4 regions of the Lysinibacillus sp. NPDC096212 genome follow, and region 2 is predicted to be linked to each of the others. Evidence: riboswitches for the same ligand, from Rfam matches in the RefSeq annotation. Region 2 holds a riboswitch; each other region holds the start of a gene.

Region 1 (4,520 bases), on a different contig from region 2:
TCATCGTGGTATTCGACCGCACGCTCTGGATCTAACGAAAGATTGAATTGATCGCGCCAGCGGAATTCAAATCGTGCCTTAGATAGTGCATCGTCACGCTGCTGTGCTCCCGGATGCCCTTTCGCTAAATCTGCCGCGTGTGCAGCAATTTTATACGTAATAACCCCTACGCGAACATCCTCACGATTTGGTAAGCCGAGATGCTCTTTAGGCGTCACATAACATAGCATCGCTGTACCATACCAACCGATCATCGCAGCACCGATAGCTGATGTAATATGGTCATAGCCAGGAGCAATATCTGTTGTTAACGGCCCTAAAGTATAGAAAGGTGCTTCCTTACACACCTCTAACTGCTTATCCATATTTTCTTTAATAAGATGCATTGGTACATGCCCTGGTCCTTCTACCATCACCTGTACATCATGCTTCCAGGCAATTTGCGTTAATTCCCCTAGCGTATCTAGCTCCGCAAATTGAGCCTCATCATTTGCATCTGCTATAGAACCCGGACGTAAACCATCACCTAAAGAGAAGGCTACATCATAGGTTTTCATAATTTCACAGATTTCTTCAAAATGAGTATATAAAAAGCTCTCTTGATGATGATATAAACACCACTGCGCCATAATCGAGCCTCCACGGGACACTATGCCTGTTACACGATTAGCCGTTAATGGCACATAGCGCAGTAATACCCCTGCATGAATCGTGAAGTAATCAACACCTTGCTCAGCCTGTTCGATTAACGTATCACGATACACTTCCCACGTTAAATCCTCTGCCACACCATTTACTTTTTCTAGCGCTTGATAAATCGGCACCGTTCCTACTGGCACCGCGGCATTACGGATAATCCATTCACGTGTCGTATGAATATGCTTACCAGTAGATAAATCCATAATGTTATCAGCACCCCAGCGTGTAGCCCACGTCATTTTTTCTACCTCTTCTGCAATAGAGGATGACACTGCTGAATTGCCAATATTGGCGTTAATTTTCACGTGGAAGTTACGTCCAATAATCATCGGCTCTGCCTCAGGGTGATTAATATTAGATGGCAAAATAGCACGTCCTGCAGCGATTTCTGAGCGCACAAATTCCGGGTCCATATTTTCACGTATCGCTACAAATTCCATTTCTGGAGTAATAATTCCCTTTCGTGCATAGTGAAGCTGTGTTACATTTTTACCTTTCTTCGCGCGTAAAGGCTTTCTAGATAATTCCGGAAAAACATTTTCATTCATTCGCGGATCATCAGCTTTACGGAATCCATTATCTTCTGGCTTGATAGTACGACCTTCGTATTCTTCAACATCACCGCGTTCTTTGATCCATGCACTACATAAAGCTGGCAATCCTTTCGTAATATCCACCTTATACGCAGGATCAGTGTACGGGCCGCTCGTATCATAAACACGTACTGGCGCATTTTCCTCTTCACCAAAGCTTCCTGTCGTTGGACTTAGAGCAATTTCACGCATTGGCACTAAAATATCTGATTGAGATCCTTCTACGTAAACTTTTTTACTTCCTTCAAAACTAGACATAATCGTAATATTCTTGTCGCTAACTGTTGTCATAAACTACTTCGCTCCCTTTTACATTTATATAAGGACCGAATCTAGCTCACCCAAACAAAGACAAAAGCCGAATCCAAAAAAATTTGGATCCGGCTAAGAATGTAAAGGTATAGTTATTGCAAATAACATTGAGTGCAATAATGGTTAACTTTCCCACGCTGGTATGAGCCAGATCAGGTCCAAAGGGTCAAGAAACCTCTATGCGTTTCCCTCTCAGCCTGACTCATCAGACTCCCCTAGTTAATGCTATTAAGTTTGATGATAGTGTAGCAGATATTGTTAAGAGATGGAAGCTTCATTTGAATTATTTTTGGCTTATCATTAAAAGTTGTCGATGGTATTCATTAAAACTTGTGCCATGTATATTAGTTGATTGGAGTGGAGGCTGGGCGACTCCTCGGGGATCAGCGTCACAGATGAGACCCTGCAGCGAAGCGAAGCGAAGCGGCTCATCGGACGCCCCACGTTCTGCTAATAAACTTATATTTGTTAGATTCCACTTAAAATGAGAGGCTGCCATCTCTTATTCCAAATAGCACCTAGCAGTTAGGTAAACAACAGTTCCGCTACATAAATCACGATTGTCACTGTAATACAGCTTACAATCGTTGAAAATAAAACTGTTTGTGCAGCAGTTGCCGATTCTACGTCATATTCTAATGCCAAACTTGAGCTATTTCGCGACGTCGGGAACGAACTAGCTATAAAAAGTGATTGTGCCACGACACCGTCAAGACCAAGCGCAAAAATGATAAACAATGCTACGGTTGGCCCTATGACTAGTCGCGTAAAACAGCTAATGAATACCACTTTATTGAACATGGATTTGATTTCAAGCTGGGATAGTTGTGCCCCTAAAGTTATTAATGCTACAGCGATAAAGCCATCTGCCACATGATCTATCGGAATTCTTACAAACTGTGGAATAGCAATATTAAAATAGTTCATTGCCACTCCAATAATAAGTGCATGAATAATAGGCATTTTGAGGAAGTCTTTCACAATAGACATGCCCGATTTTGTTGAAGAGATTAAATTATACAAGCCGTAAGTGTAGGTCGTCATATTTTGAAATATTACAAGAATGACCTGAATTGCTACTCCAATCGGCTGGGTCACAAAAATCATCTGTGCAACCGGAATACCATAGTTACCTGAATTAATTAGGACAACACTATTTTTAAACACTGCCGCCTCTGTTTTTACTAAACCGAGTCCCTTTGCTAGAAAGTGACTAAGCACCATTTGGCTTCCGATAAAGAGTAGGATAAATAACGCAACTTCCCCAAGTACAGACAGCTCTATACTCGTTTCATATAAATTCACAAAAACAGCTGCTGGCATGAAACAATATGTAATAAGTTGGGATAACGCCTTTAAATTAAAGCGAAATTTCTTTTGTAAAACTGCGCCAAGTACTAGAAGCACTAAAATCGGAGCTACAATTTGAAAAAATATCATACCGAGATACACCATAGTGATGTCCCCCTTCCCTCTCCTATAGTAGTGCTGTTTTTATGCTTGGTCAATGTACTTCAAAATCAACTCACCGCTCATATCAAGGCATTTTTTCTGAACACATTGAACTAATACAGTGTCTTTAATAGATGGTAAAAGTTATCTTTCGGAACGTTATAGCGCTTGAAATGAGCGTGATTTCCGCACCAAATTACCAAGTTTCGCGCAAAAAAAACCGCACTTCACTTTCAGATTTTCTGAAATAATTAAGGATTCTTAAAAACGAACGATACAGAAAAAGGGACTACATTTCATTTAAGAATAATAAATAGTAAAATATACCCTTTATGTACTAAATTAGAGAAATATATGATATATTATCCATTAAATACGATGATCGGAGTGACTAAAATGAAGAATAAAGTATTAACGACTTTTATGGCAACTGCTATTACAGCAACCCTAGTATCACCAATGTCAACTGCAGATGCCGCTTCAAATGATTCATCTTTAAACCACTCAATTCAAATGGATGGGCAGGTAGCTGCAGCCAAAACAAAGGGGCAAACTGTTACCATTAACAACGTCACTAAAGAGAAAGTACTTACATCCAATGGCCAATTTAAAATTAGTCAGTCGCTGAAACCTCTCTTTAAAACAGCGAATAGCACTGCATTGAAGAATGCCCAAGCTACAATTGTAGTAAAAAACGGCGAAATTACGAGCATTACAGAACTAACATTAACTAAAGCTGGCACTGACAATAAAGCGGTATATTTTGATGGTGGTGACGCACAAATTGAAGGAAGCCTAACTGTAAATGCGGATTATGTAAAGGTTCAAAATGTAAACATTAAAGATAAGCTTATTGTAACTAATCTTGTGAAGAAGGCCATTACAATTGATAACGTTGCTATTGGGGATACAATTACTTTTAAGCCTTTATTGACTAGAAATATTAATTGGTTAAATGTTTCCCTAAAAGATATTAAATCTCCAAACATTAACTTGGAGCGCACTAAAGTAAATGTGACTTCTGACAAAGCTATTTCAAAAATCGATGTAGTTGGTAAAGTTGCAGCATTTGAAGTTACAGCCAATGTTGATAAGCTTACAATCGATGTTGAGAATGATTTTAGCCTTTACGGAGAAGGTAAAATTGAACAAGTGATCGTCAAACACGGGGCAAAGGTGGCATTAGATTCAGGACACCTAATTAACAAGGTGCAGGTGGATGATAAAAAAGCCTCTGTGATATTACCTGTGGTGAATAAAAATGAGCTTAGTAATTTAGTAGCTATACCTCCGTACGTTGCCGTATCCGTTAATGGATATGACGTTTTAACAACTGAAAGATGGACGACGCAGGCTGAACGTACAGCATTCGAATATGCCTTAAGCAGCGCAAGAGCAGTAGCTAATAATTCCAACGCCTCTCAGGAACAAGTAAACAATGCTATTACACAATACAGAATTGCA
Region 2 (4,520 bases):
ACACATCTCGAAACACATCGTGAGCAATTAGAGATGATCGAATTAGCAGAGGTGGAGGCTTTACGAGGAAAGGCTAGTACTGATGAGCGCAAGTTTTTAGAAAAAGAAGCTTTATTGAACTCTACAAAGCATCTTCTACAAGAGGCGCTAGAACAGATAGAGACGAATGAGATTGATCAATCGAATCAAGCACAAATTGTAGCCTCCTTGCAAAACGTAGAGCAACAAATAACAATCTTAAAAGTAGTGAGCAATCAATTGTCTGATGTACGTATGCAACAAAAAGATCATCGTACACGAATGGAGCAGCTACAAGAAAAGCAATTAAAACTAGAGCAATATTTAGCTGAGAAGACAAAGGAATTGACTAAGGAACAAGCAATTGTGGAAGAGCAGCAAAAGCATATTCCAGAAAATCTTACGACGCTGCAAGCATTGAAACAGGCAATCGCTGATATAGGGTCACAAAAGGTTGCATTACAAACCGCGTGGAATATTAGCCAACAAAGTCTGCAATCTGCCAAGGAAGCAGCAAATAATGCTAGAATGACCGTAGAAATAGCGAAACAGGCATTTGAGGAATTAAAGCTGAAAATGGATGAAAAGCGCGAGCAATTTTCAGTAAGTATGACGGAAGCGGGCTTTGAAAACTATGAAGAATTTGCTACTGGGAAGCGAAGCATGCTGCAAATAGAAGCTTTACGGAAGGCTTGCAATGATTATGCACTACAAATCCACACATTACAGGTACAAATTACTGAGGGCGAGAAGCACCTTAAAGGGCAAGAGAAACAAGATTTAACGGTAATGGAAGAAAAGCTAGGGATGCTGCGTGTCACATATGAGGAAGCCTTCAAAGTATTGCAGCAAATGGAAGGATTTGCGAAGGCTTGTGTAGACTTTATCGAAAAAGTTGAGGAGACCGAACGGGAGATTCATTTACTTGAAAAAGAGGCAGGACGAGTGAAGGAGCTCTATGCAATGTTAAATGGACAGAATGCGAAAAAGCTGTCTTTTGAGCGTTATATTCAAATCAATTATTTAGATAAAATTACAGAGGCAGCAAATGTCCGGCTTTATCATTTATCCAACGGTCAATTTGAGCTACGACGTTCTGATCGCTTAGAAAAGCATGCTAAGCAAAGTGGGCTTGGACTAGATGTGTATGATGCTTATACAGATCAATTACGAGATGTGAAAACACTATCAGGGGGAGAAAAGTTTAATGCTTCTTTAAGTCTTGCCCTTGGGATGGCAGATGTCATTCAAAGCTTTCAAGGTAATATCCGCATTGAAACGATGTTTATTGATGAGGGCTTCGGTTCTCTCGATGAAGAAGCATTAAATAAGGCGATTGATACGCTTATTGATTTACAAGATTCCGGACGCATGATTGGAGTCATTTCACACGTTGCAGAGTTAAAAGCTACAATGCCTGCTGTGTTGCATGTTGAAAAAGCAATGAACGGTCACAGTCAAACATATTTTGAAGTGAAATAACAAAGAGGCGTATTTCTGTTTATATGGAAATACGCCTTTTTTGTTATTTTTTTGTTACGTTAGGATTTGTTCCTTTTTTTGCAGCGATTACTTTTTTGACAATCGGGATAACGATAGGTGCTAATTTTACAGCGGTTTTAACAACTTTAGATACTTTCACAAAATAACAGCTCCTTAAGTACTATCTGTTTAAGGAGAGGTTGAGATGAAACTTATCGGATCACGCGAACAGCCTGAACAATATTCCAAATAACGACTCCTAATGAAACGAGAATGTAAATTGCGAATGAAGCAAACCAAATGATAAGAAAATTATTACTACCGTCAAAATTGGTGTTGAATGATAAAGTTGAGAAGACAAAGACTGCAAAGAATATGATTCCGAATGCGACTGGAATTATATGCGAAATCAGTGCTCGAATAGAGTGCCTCTTTACGTCGCTATCTTTTGTAACAAAGTAAACGACTAATGGCACAATAAAGGGTGCGAATAAAATACTGAGATAACTAAAGGCAGATAAAATTTTTTGGTTCTCCATAGTAGTACCTCCTTTTTTAATATTTACGCATGAAAAACGATAAAGTTTCAAAAAAAAATGTGGAAGAGGTTGTAATCGTAACAGTGTTTGCGTACAATGAGGTTGTTCAATTAAATTAAGATGTAACGACCACAAGGGGAGCTGATGATGTCAGCTGAGACTGGGCACGTAATGCCTTGACTCTTCGAACCTGTAAGTTAACACTTGCGTAGGGATTGTGGATAGAAACCGACACTTTTACGATGTGAGGCTCTGTCCTGGCATCGTTTTTTTATCTTTATTGATGCCAGATAGGGACATATTTGCCAACTGATTTCTATTCCTGCTCTTGTATCCTACATCGGAACAAAGGAGAGAATATTTATGGACAATAAAAAACTTTTAATGCTTGTGGAGATTGCGATATTCGCAGCGATTGGCCTTGTACTAGATCAGGTTTCCTTTAAAGTATGGGCACAAGGCGGCTCTGTTAGTCTAGTGATGGTACCAATAATTTTAATAGCATTCCGCTGGGGCCTTATTCCTGGCCTGACAACGGGATTACTTATTGGTGTGATGCAAACAATGTTTGGCGCCTATATTATACATTGGCTACAAGGATTACTTGATTATGGTGTTGCCTTTACAGTAGTAGGCTTGGCGGCCGTTGTTCGCCGACCAGTGCTCGATGCTGCCAAAGATTTAAACAAAAAGAAAATGGCACTTTATATTATTGTAGGAACTGTATTAGCGGGCTTTTTACGTTATGCAGCACATACCATTGCGGGCGCTGTATTTTTCTCAGAGTATGCTGGCGATCAAAATGCGTGGATTTATTCAATCATCTACAATGGAACATATATGCTACCAGCAACGATTTTAACAGCGATTGTCGGTGTTCTACTATTTACAGCAGCACCTCAATTAATGCAACGAAAATCATAATTAGTATGCCCTTCACATAAGTGGAGGGTTTTATTATTATTGAAACTAGAACACCCACCTTTTATACCCTAAAAAGAATCCAAAAGGCGGAGGATTTTTAGAGCTAGATAGGGATGGCATTTGTTAAAACGTATCCATGGATATAGTTGATTGGAGTGGAGACTGGGCGACTCTTTGGGGATTAGCAATAGAGGAACGGAGGCTAAAACCATCACGTCCTGTGATAACGCCTTCGTGACCAACATCCTGTTGGCCTAAGCGGCTCATCGGACGCCCCCAGGAAGCTTTGCTCTGTGCGAAAGCGAAGCGACAGCAACAAATGTGTTTCTGTAGCGAAAGCAAAGCGTCAGCTACAAAGCGCCCAGTCGGAACGGAAATCAACCCCACGCTATAGTGAAGAGCCTGTTTTTCAGCACTTTACAATTCATGATGGCATATAATATTTAAAGCGTTTAGCGTTTTTTGTATAAAAAGTTATGTTATATTAATGAATAGACATTAGATGAAAGGGACGTTAAAAATGATTGTAAAAACGCAAGAAGAGATTGAAGCATTTAAAAAAATCGGCCGTATTTGTGCTGAAATTCGTGAGGCAATGAAGGCTGCTACAAAACCAGGTGTAACAACACTTGAATTAGATGAAATTGCAGGTCGTATGTTTGCAGAAGCAGGAGCAATTTCTGGACCTAAAGGGGAGTATGATTTCCCAGGATACACATGTATTAGTGTGAATGAGGAAGTCGCACATGGTATTCCAGGTAAACGTGTGATTAACGAGGGAGATATCGTAAATATTGATGTATCTGGTTCATTAAATGGCTATTTTGCTGATACGGGCATTTCATTTGTAGTTGGTGATGGCTATGAGGATAAAGAAAAGTTATGTCGCGTAGCTAAAAGTGCTTTCGACCGTGCGATGACAAAAGTAAAAGCTGGATCAAAATTAAACCAAATCGGTAAAGCTGTTGAGCGTGAAGCATATGCCAATGATTTAACAGTGATTATGAACCTAACAGGTCATGGTTTAGGTCGTTCTTTACACGATGAGCCAAATCATATTTTAAACTACTACGATGCTTGGGATTCAACAATTATGAAAGAAGGCATGGTGCTTGCAGTCGAGCCATTTATCTCAGCGAAAGCGGAGCATATTGTAGAGTCAGGTGATGGCTGGACATTCGTTACGCCAGACAAATCATTAGTTGCTCAAATCGAGCATTCAATTATCGTTACTAAAGACAAACCAATTATTTTAACTTCTCTAGATGAACAATAAAAAAGCTAAAAATCCTGCTAACCAATTTATTTTTGGTAGGCAGGATTTTTTTTAATAAATAATATACCGACAAGTAGCACTCCGCATAAAAACAAGGCTGCAGTTGTCACAAGTAGCTCATCAAAACCATTATGTAATGCGACCCCGATATAGGACCAGATAAATACACTTGGGTAGATAATATCAAAATAATGGAATCCAATATGTAGCGCTATTGCTGCTCCAACTGTTAGTAAAATAACTGCCCAAAGTGGATCACTAAGGCCAAGACCATTCCATTG
Region 3 (4,520 bases), on a different contig from region 2:
TCTTGGGGATCAGCGTCACAGATGAGACCCTGCAGCGAAGCGAAGCGGCTCATCGGACGCCCCCAGGAAAGCGCCCAGCCGGAACGGAAATCAACACGCTTATTTTATTTGATCAATAGAATCCTCATAACCTTACTACTAAATCTCAGACTTATAGTCAATAGCAAACGTACAAGCCTTGTGGTAGACTGTAGTATATTTGATTAAAGAAAGGGGTATTCGATGACCCAGCAGAAGTCTAACAAGGCGGCTTTGTATATTTTAATGTTTAATATGTTTATCGCAATGGGGAGTATCGGAATTATTATTCCTGTCATGCCTGATTATTTAAAACTATTTGGTGCTGCAGGACAAGTACTTGGCATGTTGATTGCAACGTTCGCCTTAGCACAATTCGTATTTTCTCCAATTGCTGGGAATCTTTCCGATCAATACGGTCGTAAAAATCTCATTATTTTCGGCCTTATCGTAACAGGACTTGCACAAATTGGATTCGGACTTTCTACAGATGTGTGGATGCTCTTCTTGGCACGCTTTTTAGGTGGCCTTGGATCTGCATTTGTGGCACCTCCTATAATGGCATTTGTGGCTGACATCACAACGTACGAGGAACGCGGAAAAGGTATGGGGATGATAGGGGCAGCAATGTCCTTTGGTTTTATGATCGGACCAGGTATTGGCGGATTCCTCTCAAAAGTTAGTTTGCATTTTCCGTTTTATACTGCTGGATGTGCAGCTATCTTAGCAGCTATTTTATCGTTCTTTTTATTGCCTGCTACAAAACCGAACACTGCTAAAAAAGCACAGAAGCAGGATAATCTTGCAAAGCAGATGGCCCGTTCAGTCCGAATGCCTTATTTTGTCATGCTAATTATCATGCTTGTATTCTCTTTCGGGATTGCTAACTTCCAAACAACATTATCATTATTTGTTACAGACAAGTTTAATTACACACCTACTGATATCGCCATTATATTAGTTATGGGCGGCGCTTTTGGTGTTGTTGTACAGATGTTTGTTATTACACCGCTGTTTAATCGCTTCGGCGAAATGAAAGTAGTGTTAGTCAATTTATTTATTGCAGCCGTTTCGATTTTCTTAATATTATTCGCATCTGGTTTTGCACTTATTTTAATTGTAGCGACCATCTTCTCTACAGCTACGACATTGATTCGCCCAGCCGTCAACACATTGATTTCAAAGCTTGCTGAGAATGAACAGGGCTATGCAGCTGGTCTGAACAATGCTTATATGAGTCTTGGTAATATGATTGGTCCAGCTCTAGCAGGTATATTATTCGATTGGAATATGAACAGTCCTTATATATTCGGGTCTATTATTTTAATGGCTTGTTTCTTCCTTGCCCTTATTTGGACAATGAAAAAAGCACCACATCTTATGCACCCTGATACAAAATAGTCTGAAAAGTTATTGACTATTTTTAGTAGTATGCTACATTAATATGTGAAAAACTAAAAATTCTATTAATTACCACTAGGGGAGTCTTTAAAAGGCTGAGACGTATATTATCATATACGGACCCTTTGAACCTGATCTAGTTCACACTAGCGGAGGGAAGTGCCGACACTTGCTTTTTACTATGTAGATACAAGGCCGCTTCCTATTGTTTTTTAGGAAGCGGCTTTTTTACGCTTTAGCGGCGGAACTCTCCTGTTTAGCGGCGCTAACTATAAAATTCACATTTCAAAGGAGTGGAAATTATGTCAATTCGAAAATTAACAATCATGGCCTTATTAGTAGCAATTGCCGTAGCAGGTTCTACCTTCGTTTCAATACCAACGGGGATTGCGCGTGCCTACCCTGTCCAACATGCCATTAATGTTATCGGTGCTATCATTCTTGGTCCAGTGCCTACTGTTATGGTCGCCTTTGTCACAGCCATTATTCGTATTTTAACAGGCACAGGCTCATTACTAGCTATACCTGGCAGTGTTATTGGCGCTCTATGTGCAGCTCTTGCCTATAAATACAGCGGTAAGCAATGGCTTGCAGGAGTCAGTGAAATGTTGGGGACAGGTATCATTGCCTCACTTATCGCAGTACCTTACGCGCATTTATTAATGGGGACATCCGTTGCTGCTTTATTTTTCATGCCAGCCTTTTTAACTTCAAGTACCATTGGTGCTATGCTAGGCATTGTCGTTGCTAGCAATTTGCGTAAGACAGTATTTGTAACTAACCTTAACACTCAGCTTAAATAACTTGATTTACAGCAATTTAAAAACGTTACTTTCTTTAATGACAATTAATTAAGAAAGTAACGTTTTTTGTTCCAACCTAATTCACCCATACTTCAACGGTAATCCCATTTCATGAGCAATTAATAAAAAGTCTTTTTTGCTTATTTCAAAATGACCAAATCTAAATTTATAGCCATATTTGGATTTGTCCTCTACAAACTCTAAATAATCTAAGATCCTTTTTATTGGCACAGCTTTTGCATCTTTATAAAAGTCTATATCTCTTCTAAAAGGAATAAAATTTTCTGCCATTTGGAACTCGTATATTCGCTCGTCCTTCACTCTTCCAATTGCGGTAAATGCTCTTACAGGCTCATTACCATCTAGACTTCTTTTAGGAGAATAATAAATGATCCAGTCTCCTTTTTGCATTCGTTTCAAAGGTCTTTCTTTACCATGGCATAGCTGGCCGAATCCTCCCTCAACCCCTTTTTGCACATGATTAAGAGATACCACACCAATCCAATATTTCGTGTCTCTTTCAGGTGTAGGAAGGGAATTTTTATTAGGATTTAATGACATAGCTTCCGCCCCCTTTTATTTTGGAATCATCGCCAACGATTTTATTTTTTCATTTTCAAGAATCAACCTTTCTTCCAGAATCACTGGGTTTGGCAAACCATCCCAAGTAGTTAAAACTGTAGCAATACATTCTGTATCATCACCATCAATATTTTGGATAGTTAATTTAAAGCCTTTTGGCATAGGTGACGTGTAAAAGTTTTGTATTTCTTTTCTTCCTTTAAAAATTTCACCTTTAAAATTTTTTAATTCTCCATGATCTACATACATATCAGATAAATCCTGACCCTCTTCTTGCGCTCTTCTCAAATACTCCTTCATAACCTCTACTGCTTTCATTTCTCATCACTCTTTCTTTTTTATTGATATGGTTATCAATTATGCCTCGGCATAATTGTTGCTGTCGCTTCGCTTTCGCACAGATAAACAATGCGTCCGGATTCGGCTTTGTGCTTAGGCCTGCAGATGTTTTTTGTGCGAAAGCGTAGCGGAAGTGGCACCGTTGCAGGTCAGTTAGCCGTTATCGCATGGATGCGATGGTTTTAGGCTAACATCCTTTATTAACTCCTTTCCGAATCCGTGACATCCGCCGGAGGCTTTAGGCCAACACGAAGTTGGTCACTCAGTCGTTGCCACAGGACGTGGCGTTCTTAGACTGAGTTCCTCTATTTCAGCAGGTTGCTGAAAGAAGTTAAACCCTATTCACGATTTTCATATACTTTTTTCAATATGCTTTTCAACAGCTCTTTTTCTTCCAATGATAGTACGTTTAACACTTCATTCTCAGAAATCGAAAGGGTCTTCAATAAATCTTCTGCCAAATTTTCACCATGTTCCGTAAGGCATATTAAATTCTCTCTTCTATTTTCTGGATTTTTCTCCCTATAAACATAATTTCTTTCTTCTAGACCATCGATAAAAAAGCGGACACTATTTTTATCTAACTTTAAAATCTGCCCTATTTGAATTTGACTAAGTTTATTTTCTTTTACAGCAATCATGATCCCGACTTCTCTGGATTTCATTTGATATTTTTCACTAATATATTTCTCGAGGTTTTCCTCCAAAGCCTCTGCTAATTTAAAACTAAGAAACCCAAAAGAATTCATTATATTGGTCATGTCCAAACCTCCAAAATCCATAGTACTTAAAAGTGATAGTAATATTTTATTACTATCATCCATTATTACATTCGTGCATATTATTTACAAGGAAAATTTTTCTTATCACAAAAAAAGATCTCTAGTTTCACAAAAGTAGAAATCTAAAACTCATCATCATATGGTGGTTGATTACCGTTCCGACTGGGCGCTTTGTTGCTGCCGCTACGTTAGCACTACGCTTTCGCACAGAAAACATTCGCTTCGCTGCAGGGTCTCGGGCCAGCACGATGCTGGTCACGAAGGTGTTATCACAGGACGTGATGGTTTTAGCCTTCGTTCCTCTATTGCTAATCCCCAAGGAGTCGCCCAGTCTCCACTCCAATCAACTAATTATTTATGGTATATGCTTTAACAAATGTCATTCCGATCTTTTGGTGATAACTCTAAAATAGAATGACAAAAAAACGATGGCTCATTACTATAAAGCAATGAACCATCGTTTTTAGTTACTAGGATCGTTTTCTCATACCCTTTAATAGCTGGGCAACATTTGTGTCCTCTGCCTGTATCTGTGTTTCCTCTACAGGCTGTTCTTTTTTCTTCGGCCTTGTTAGGAAGCCCCAACCAAAGCGTC
Region 4 (4,520 bases), on a different contig from region 2:
ATCATCTATTACTATTCACAAACCGAGGCAATTATATTTATCAGCCTGTCCATGAACTACCTGATATTCGTTGGAAGGATCTTGGTCAGCATATTTCTAGTATTGTGCCGACAGGGGAAGATGAATCTATTATTGCTGTATATGGTTTTGAGACATTTGAACAGGCCAATACGTATATTTTAACGGCTACGAAAGATGGACAAATTAAACGCTCACCTGTAGCAGATTATGCTGTTACACGTTATTCTAAACCAATCAAAACGATGAATGTTAAGTCAGGCGATGAAATGATTTTTGCAGGTATCGTGACAGACGAAGTAGAACTAATGTTAACAACAGATACTGCCTATGCTATTCGTTTCCCAATGGAGGAATTGCCAGTAACGGGTGTGAAAACAGGCGGTGTCAAAGGGATTACGCTGAAAGACGGAGAAGCATTAGTCGGCATCAATGTTTTACCGCCAAATGCCACGGCATATGTTGCGATTGTGACACATCGTGGTGCGGTGAAGAAAATGAATGTTGCCGAGGTAGAGATGACGAGTCGTGCAAAACGTGGCTTAAAAGTGTTAACAGAATTAAAAGCGAACCCACATCGTATCGTGGCTGTAGTCAAGGTAACTGATGAGGAACGGCTAACAATCGAAACGGAAAAAGGCGTGCAAGAGATCCTTGATGTACAAGCATTAACTCGAGCAGATCGCCATTCCAATGGCTCCTTTAAAGTGGATATAGCTACAGACGGTGCTATTTCACATGTCTTTACGGTCAAAAAAGAAGAGAAATAAAACTGATTTTATAGCCCATGCTCCTTAGAGAGCTGGGCTTTTTTTCTATATAGTCTAATCAAAAGAAAGGGTAGGTGTATAGTGACAATAAAGTTTTTAGGCAAATTGGTGAATCGGGTGTAGCTTTACAAGTAAGTTGTTATGAAGATTACTGATTCTTATTCAACGTCTTACTACTAAAAGCAAAAATTAAAAACCACAAAAGGTTCTTGATTTGATTATCAACAATAGTATTTAACAGTGCCTATTAAAACTTCGAACAATATACCGCTTCTTGATTTCAGGAGGGGATTCCTTTTAAATAAAAAATGTTTTACCAAAAAAACGGTGAATATTCTCAGGAAATGGAATTGTTGAAGAGAAAGATGAGGCTTTAAATTATATTTACGGGGCTTTCAGAAAACAGAGCCTTGTCATTTACGGATAGATATGGGTATAATAATCACGAAAAGTTCATATGGAAAGAATGTAGGGGGGCTGGTGTTGCCAGCTGAGATTGTGTCCGATAGACGCTGACTCTTTGAACCTGATTTGGCTCGTACCAGCGTAGGGAACATCTATTCAAAAAGTAAAAGTTTTTGATATTGATTACAAAACGTCTGGGAGGAATCCTAGGCGTTTTTTATGTTTTCAGACTTTTATTCATGCACAGACTTTGGGTTTGGGTGTAAACAGACCGTGAATACGCTTTCTTCTGGTAAACACATTCATTTATGAACAATTTCACACTACTTTACTTGGAGGATTCAGCATGAAAAAATGGTTATTGATCCTGTTGGCTACACTGTTAACATTAGTGGGCTGTAGCGAAAAAGAGGATAAAAAGGATACTAAGGGATTAACAAAAGTATCAGTCGTTCTCGATTGGACACCGAACACAAATCATACAGGTTTATATGTTGCGAAAAAACTTGGCTTCTTTAAGGAGCAAGGCTTAGATGTCGATATTTTATTACCTGGCGAAACAGGTGCTGATCAGCTTGTGGCGTCTGGCAAGGCTCAGTTTGGCGTAAGTTATCAGGAAGGGATTACACAGGCCCGTGTGCAAGATGTACCTTTAGTATCGATTGCAGCGATTATTCAGCATAATACTTCTGGCTTCGCATCCATTGCATCAAAAGGCATTTCGTCACCAAAGGATTTTGAAGGTAAAACATACGGTGGCTGGGGTGCACCACTTGAAAAGGCTGTACTACAATCACTTATGCAAACAGAAAATGCGGATATTAATAAGTTAGATATTGTCAATGCAGGCGATATAGATTTCTTCACAATGATGAAAAAAGATATTGATTTTGCGTGGATCTATTATGCATGGACAGGTATCGAAGCAGAACTACGTGGCGAAAAACTGAACATGCTATATTTAACAGATTATAGTGATCAGTTAGATTATTACACGCCTGTACTCGCTACAAATGAAAAAATGATTAAGGATGATCCTGAGACGGTCAAAGCATTTGTCGCTGCTGCAGCAAAGGGCTATGAATATGCGATAATACATCCGAATGAGGCAGCTGATATTTTACTAGAAGCTGTACCTGATTTAGATAAAAACCTTGTGCATAAAAGTCAGGAATGGCTAGCAGATAAGTATCAAGACGACGCTAAACAATGGGGCGAGCAAAAGCTAGCTGTCTGGGAAAACTACGCGAAATGGATGGCCAGCAACAAAGTTTTAGAGGGCGAATTTAACGCAGTACAAGCATTTACAAACGACTTTTTACCGAAAAAGGAGACAAAGTAATATGGCAAACTCATTAATAAGTGTACAAATTATCCCGAAAACTGAAAAATATGAGGATGTGATCCCATATGTCGATGCAGCGATTGCGGTTATCGACGCTTCAGGAGTTAAATATGAAGTGCACCCGTTAGAAACGACAATGGAAGGTGAGCTACCGGTTTTATTACAAATCATTGAAAAAATGAATGACAAGATGATTGAGCTGGGCGCGATCAATGTCATCACGCAAGTGAAAATTTTATATCAGCCATCTGGTATTACAATGGGTACATTGACGGAGAAATACCAGTGATGAGGCAAGCTTTCAAACAAGGAAGGACGATAATTTTTATCGCCTTCCTCTTATTCATATGGGAACTAATTGTCCGCTTTGCTGATACTCCACATTGGCTTTTGCCTGCACCGAGTGCCATTTTGAAAGAAGGTTTTCAATCGTATGAGACGTTTGTGCCACATGCTTTAGCGACTGTTCAATTAGCACTTCTTGGTCTAGCTATCGGGATAGTATGTGGGCTAACGGTTGCCGTGCTATTACATCGTTTTACGTTTGTGCGGGAGCTATTTTATCCTATTCTGATTATGTCACAGAATGTCCCGGTGCTCGTTCTAGCACCACTCTTAATCATATGGTTTGGCTTCGGTTTATTGCCAAAGCTCATTATTATTTGTCTTGTGTGCTTTTTCCCTATTGTTATTTCGGCAATGGATGGCTTTCGTCAAACTTCGCCTGAGCTGAAGCATTATTTTAGGATGATTGGTGCAACGAAAGCACAAACCTTTTGGAAGCTTGAATGGCCTTATGCGTATCCAGCGATTTTTTCAGGCGTAAAGATTGCGGCAACCTATAGCGTCATGGGAGCTGTCATTGCGGAATGGTTAGGTGCGAAAATGGGGATTGGTGTTTATATGACATTAGCACAATCTTCATTTCGAACGGATCGCGTGTTTGTAGCTATTTTTGCTATCGTATTTTTAAGTTTACTATTATTTAGTGCTATACAATTGTTAGAAAAACTTGTTGTGAAGGGGAGAGGACTCCATGCTAAGCATTCAAAACATTGATAAATCCTTTGATGCTCTTCCGGTTATTCGCAATTTATCGTTTGAGGTCAAGGACGGGGAATTTGTGGCGATTATCGGACCGTCAGGCAGTGGAAAAAGTACACTCTTTCAATTAATTGGTGGTGTTACTTCTATTGATAAGGGTGCTATTTTATTAAACGATACAGATATCCAGAAAAAAAGAGGGACGATTGGCTATATGCCTCAGCAGCCGTGTTTATTACCATGGCGTACGATAGTAGAAAATGTCACGATGGTCGAGGAGCTTCATAGAAAACCAAACGTGAACTTGGCCAAGGAATGGTTAGACAAAGTTGGGCTTGCAGCGTTTGAAAATGCGTATCCCAATGAGCTGTCAGGGGGTATGCAACAGCGTGTATCGTTTATTCGTGCCATTGTTAGTGATAAGCCCATCTTATGCTTAGATGAGCCGTTTTCTGCACTTGATGAGTTTACAAGGCTTGAAATGCAGGCGTGGCTTTTATCGATATGGGAGGAATATCGAAAGTCTATATTATTCGTTACACATAGTATCGAGGAAGCTCTGTTTTTAGCTGATCGTATCATTGTACTCACGAAACGACCAGCGACAATGAAAAAGGAAATAATCGTACCTTTTGCAAGGCCACGCCAAGAAGAAATTCGTCATTCCGCTTCGTTTACGGCTTTGAAGCAACAGTTATTCACGTATTTAACAGAAGAAAAGGATGAAGCGAATGTTGATTGATGCACATATTCATTTAGATCAGTATAAGGAAAACGATATACCAACTTTACTAGAGGAAGTTGAACATGTCATTGCCGTTAGCATGAATCTTCCATCGTGTGAAAAGACGTTGAAACTGTCGAAAGCCTATGCAAAGGTAAAAGCAGCGTTTGGGTTTCATCCCGAACAACCGTTACTTAGTGATGAGGAGGAAGAC

What was found. Region 2 has a riboswitch for thiamine pyrophosphate ahead of thiT (energy-coupled thiamine transporter ThiT). Riboswitches for the same ligand answer to the same signal wherever they lie in the genome.
Region 1: linked by a shared signal. The riboswitch ahead of thiC (phosphomethylpyrimidine synthase ThiC) and the one ahead of thiT (energy-coupled thiamine transporter ThiT) in region 2 are both predicted to bind thiamine pyrophosphate.
Region 3: linked by a shared signal. The riboswitch ahead of thiW (energy coupling factor transporter S component ThiW) and the one ahead of thiT (energy-coupled thiamine transporter ThiT) in region 2 are both predicted to bind thiamine pyrophosphate.
Region 4: linked by a shared signal. The riboswitch ahead of ACIQ7T_RS26710 (ABC transporter substrate-binding protein) and the one ahead of thiT (energy-coupled thiamine transporter ThiT) in region 2 are both predicted to bind thiamine pyrophosphate.

What each region holds. Positions count from the first base shown of each region.
Region 1 is NZ_JBIWFQ010000031.1:16,448-20,967, forward strand. Features, by position in the region: gene thiC (phosphomethylpyrimidine synthase ThiC) at 1-1,583, opposite strand, end outside; TPP riboswitch at 1,717-1,831, opposite strand; gene ACIQ7T_RS23140 (AEC family transporter) at 2,130-3,059, opposite strand; gene ACIQ7T_RS23145 (S-layer protein) at 3,453-4,520, shown strand, end outside.
Region 2 is NZ_JBIWFQ010000015.1:85,765-90,284, forward strand. Features, by position in the region: gene ACIQ7T_RS15610 (AAA family ATPase) at 1-1,500, shown strand, start outside; gene ACIQ7T_RS15615 (magnetosome magnetite crystal formation protein family) at 1,713-2,039, opposite strand; TPP riboswitch at 2,164-2,272, shown strand; gene thiT (energy-coupled thiamine transporter ThiT) at 2,403-2,963, shown strand; gene ACIQ7T_RS15625 (hypothetical protein) at 3,087-3,230, opposite strand; gene map (type I methionyl aminopeptidase) at 3,484-4,239, shown strand; gene ACIQ7T_RS15635 (hypothetical protein) at 4,266-4,520, opposite strand, start outside.
Region 3 is NZ_JBIWFQ010000020.1:47,585-52,104, forward strand. Features, by position in the region: gene ACIQ7T_RS18340 (MFS transporter) at 223-1,419, shown strand; TPP riboswitch at 1,487-1,594, shown strand; gene thiW (energy coupling factor transporter S component ThiW) at 1,722-2,222, shown strand; gene ACIQ7T_RS18350 (EVE domain-containing protein) at 2,304-2,783, opposite strand; gene ACIQ7T_RS18355 (hypothetical protein) at 2,799-3,122, opposite strand; gene ACIQ7T_RS18360 (MarR family winged helix-turn-helix transcriptional regulator) at 3,482-3,904, opposite strand; gene ACIQ7T_RS18365 (VWA domain-containing protein) at 4,396-4,520, opposite strand, start outside.
Region 4 is NZ_JBIWFQ010000047.1:762-5,281, reverse strand. Features, by position in the region: gene parC (DNA topoisomerase IV subunit A) at 1-788, shown strand, start outside; TPP riboswitch at 1,249-1,358, shown strand; gene ACIQ7T_RS26710 (ABC transporter substrate-binding protein) at 1,540-2,535, shown strand; gene ACIQ7T_RS26705 (thiamine-binding protein) at 2,537-2,827, shown strand; gene ACIQ7T_RS26700 (ABC transporter permease) at 2,827-3,597, shown strand; gene ACIQ7T_RS26695 (ABC transporter ATP-binding protein) at 3,575-4,324, shown strand; gene ACIQ7T_RS26690 (TatD family hydrolase) at 4,314-4,520, shown strand, end outside.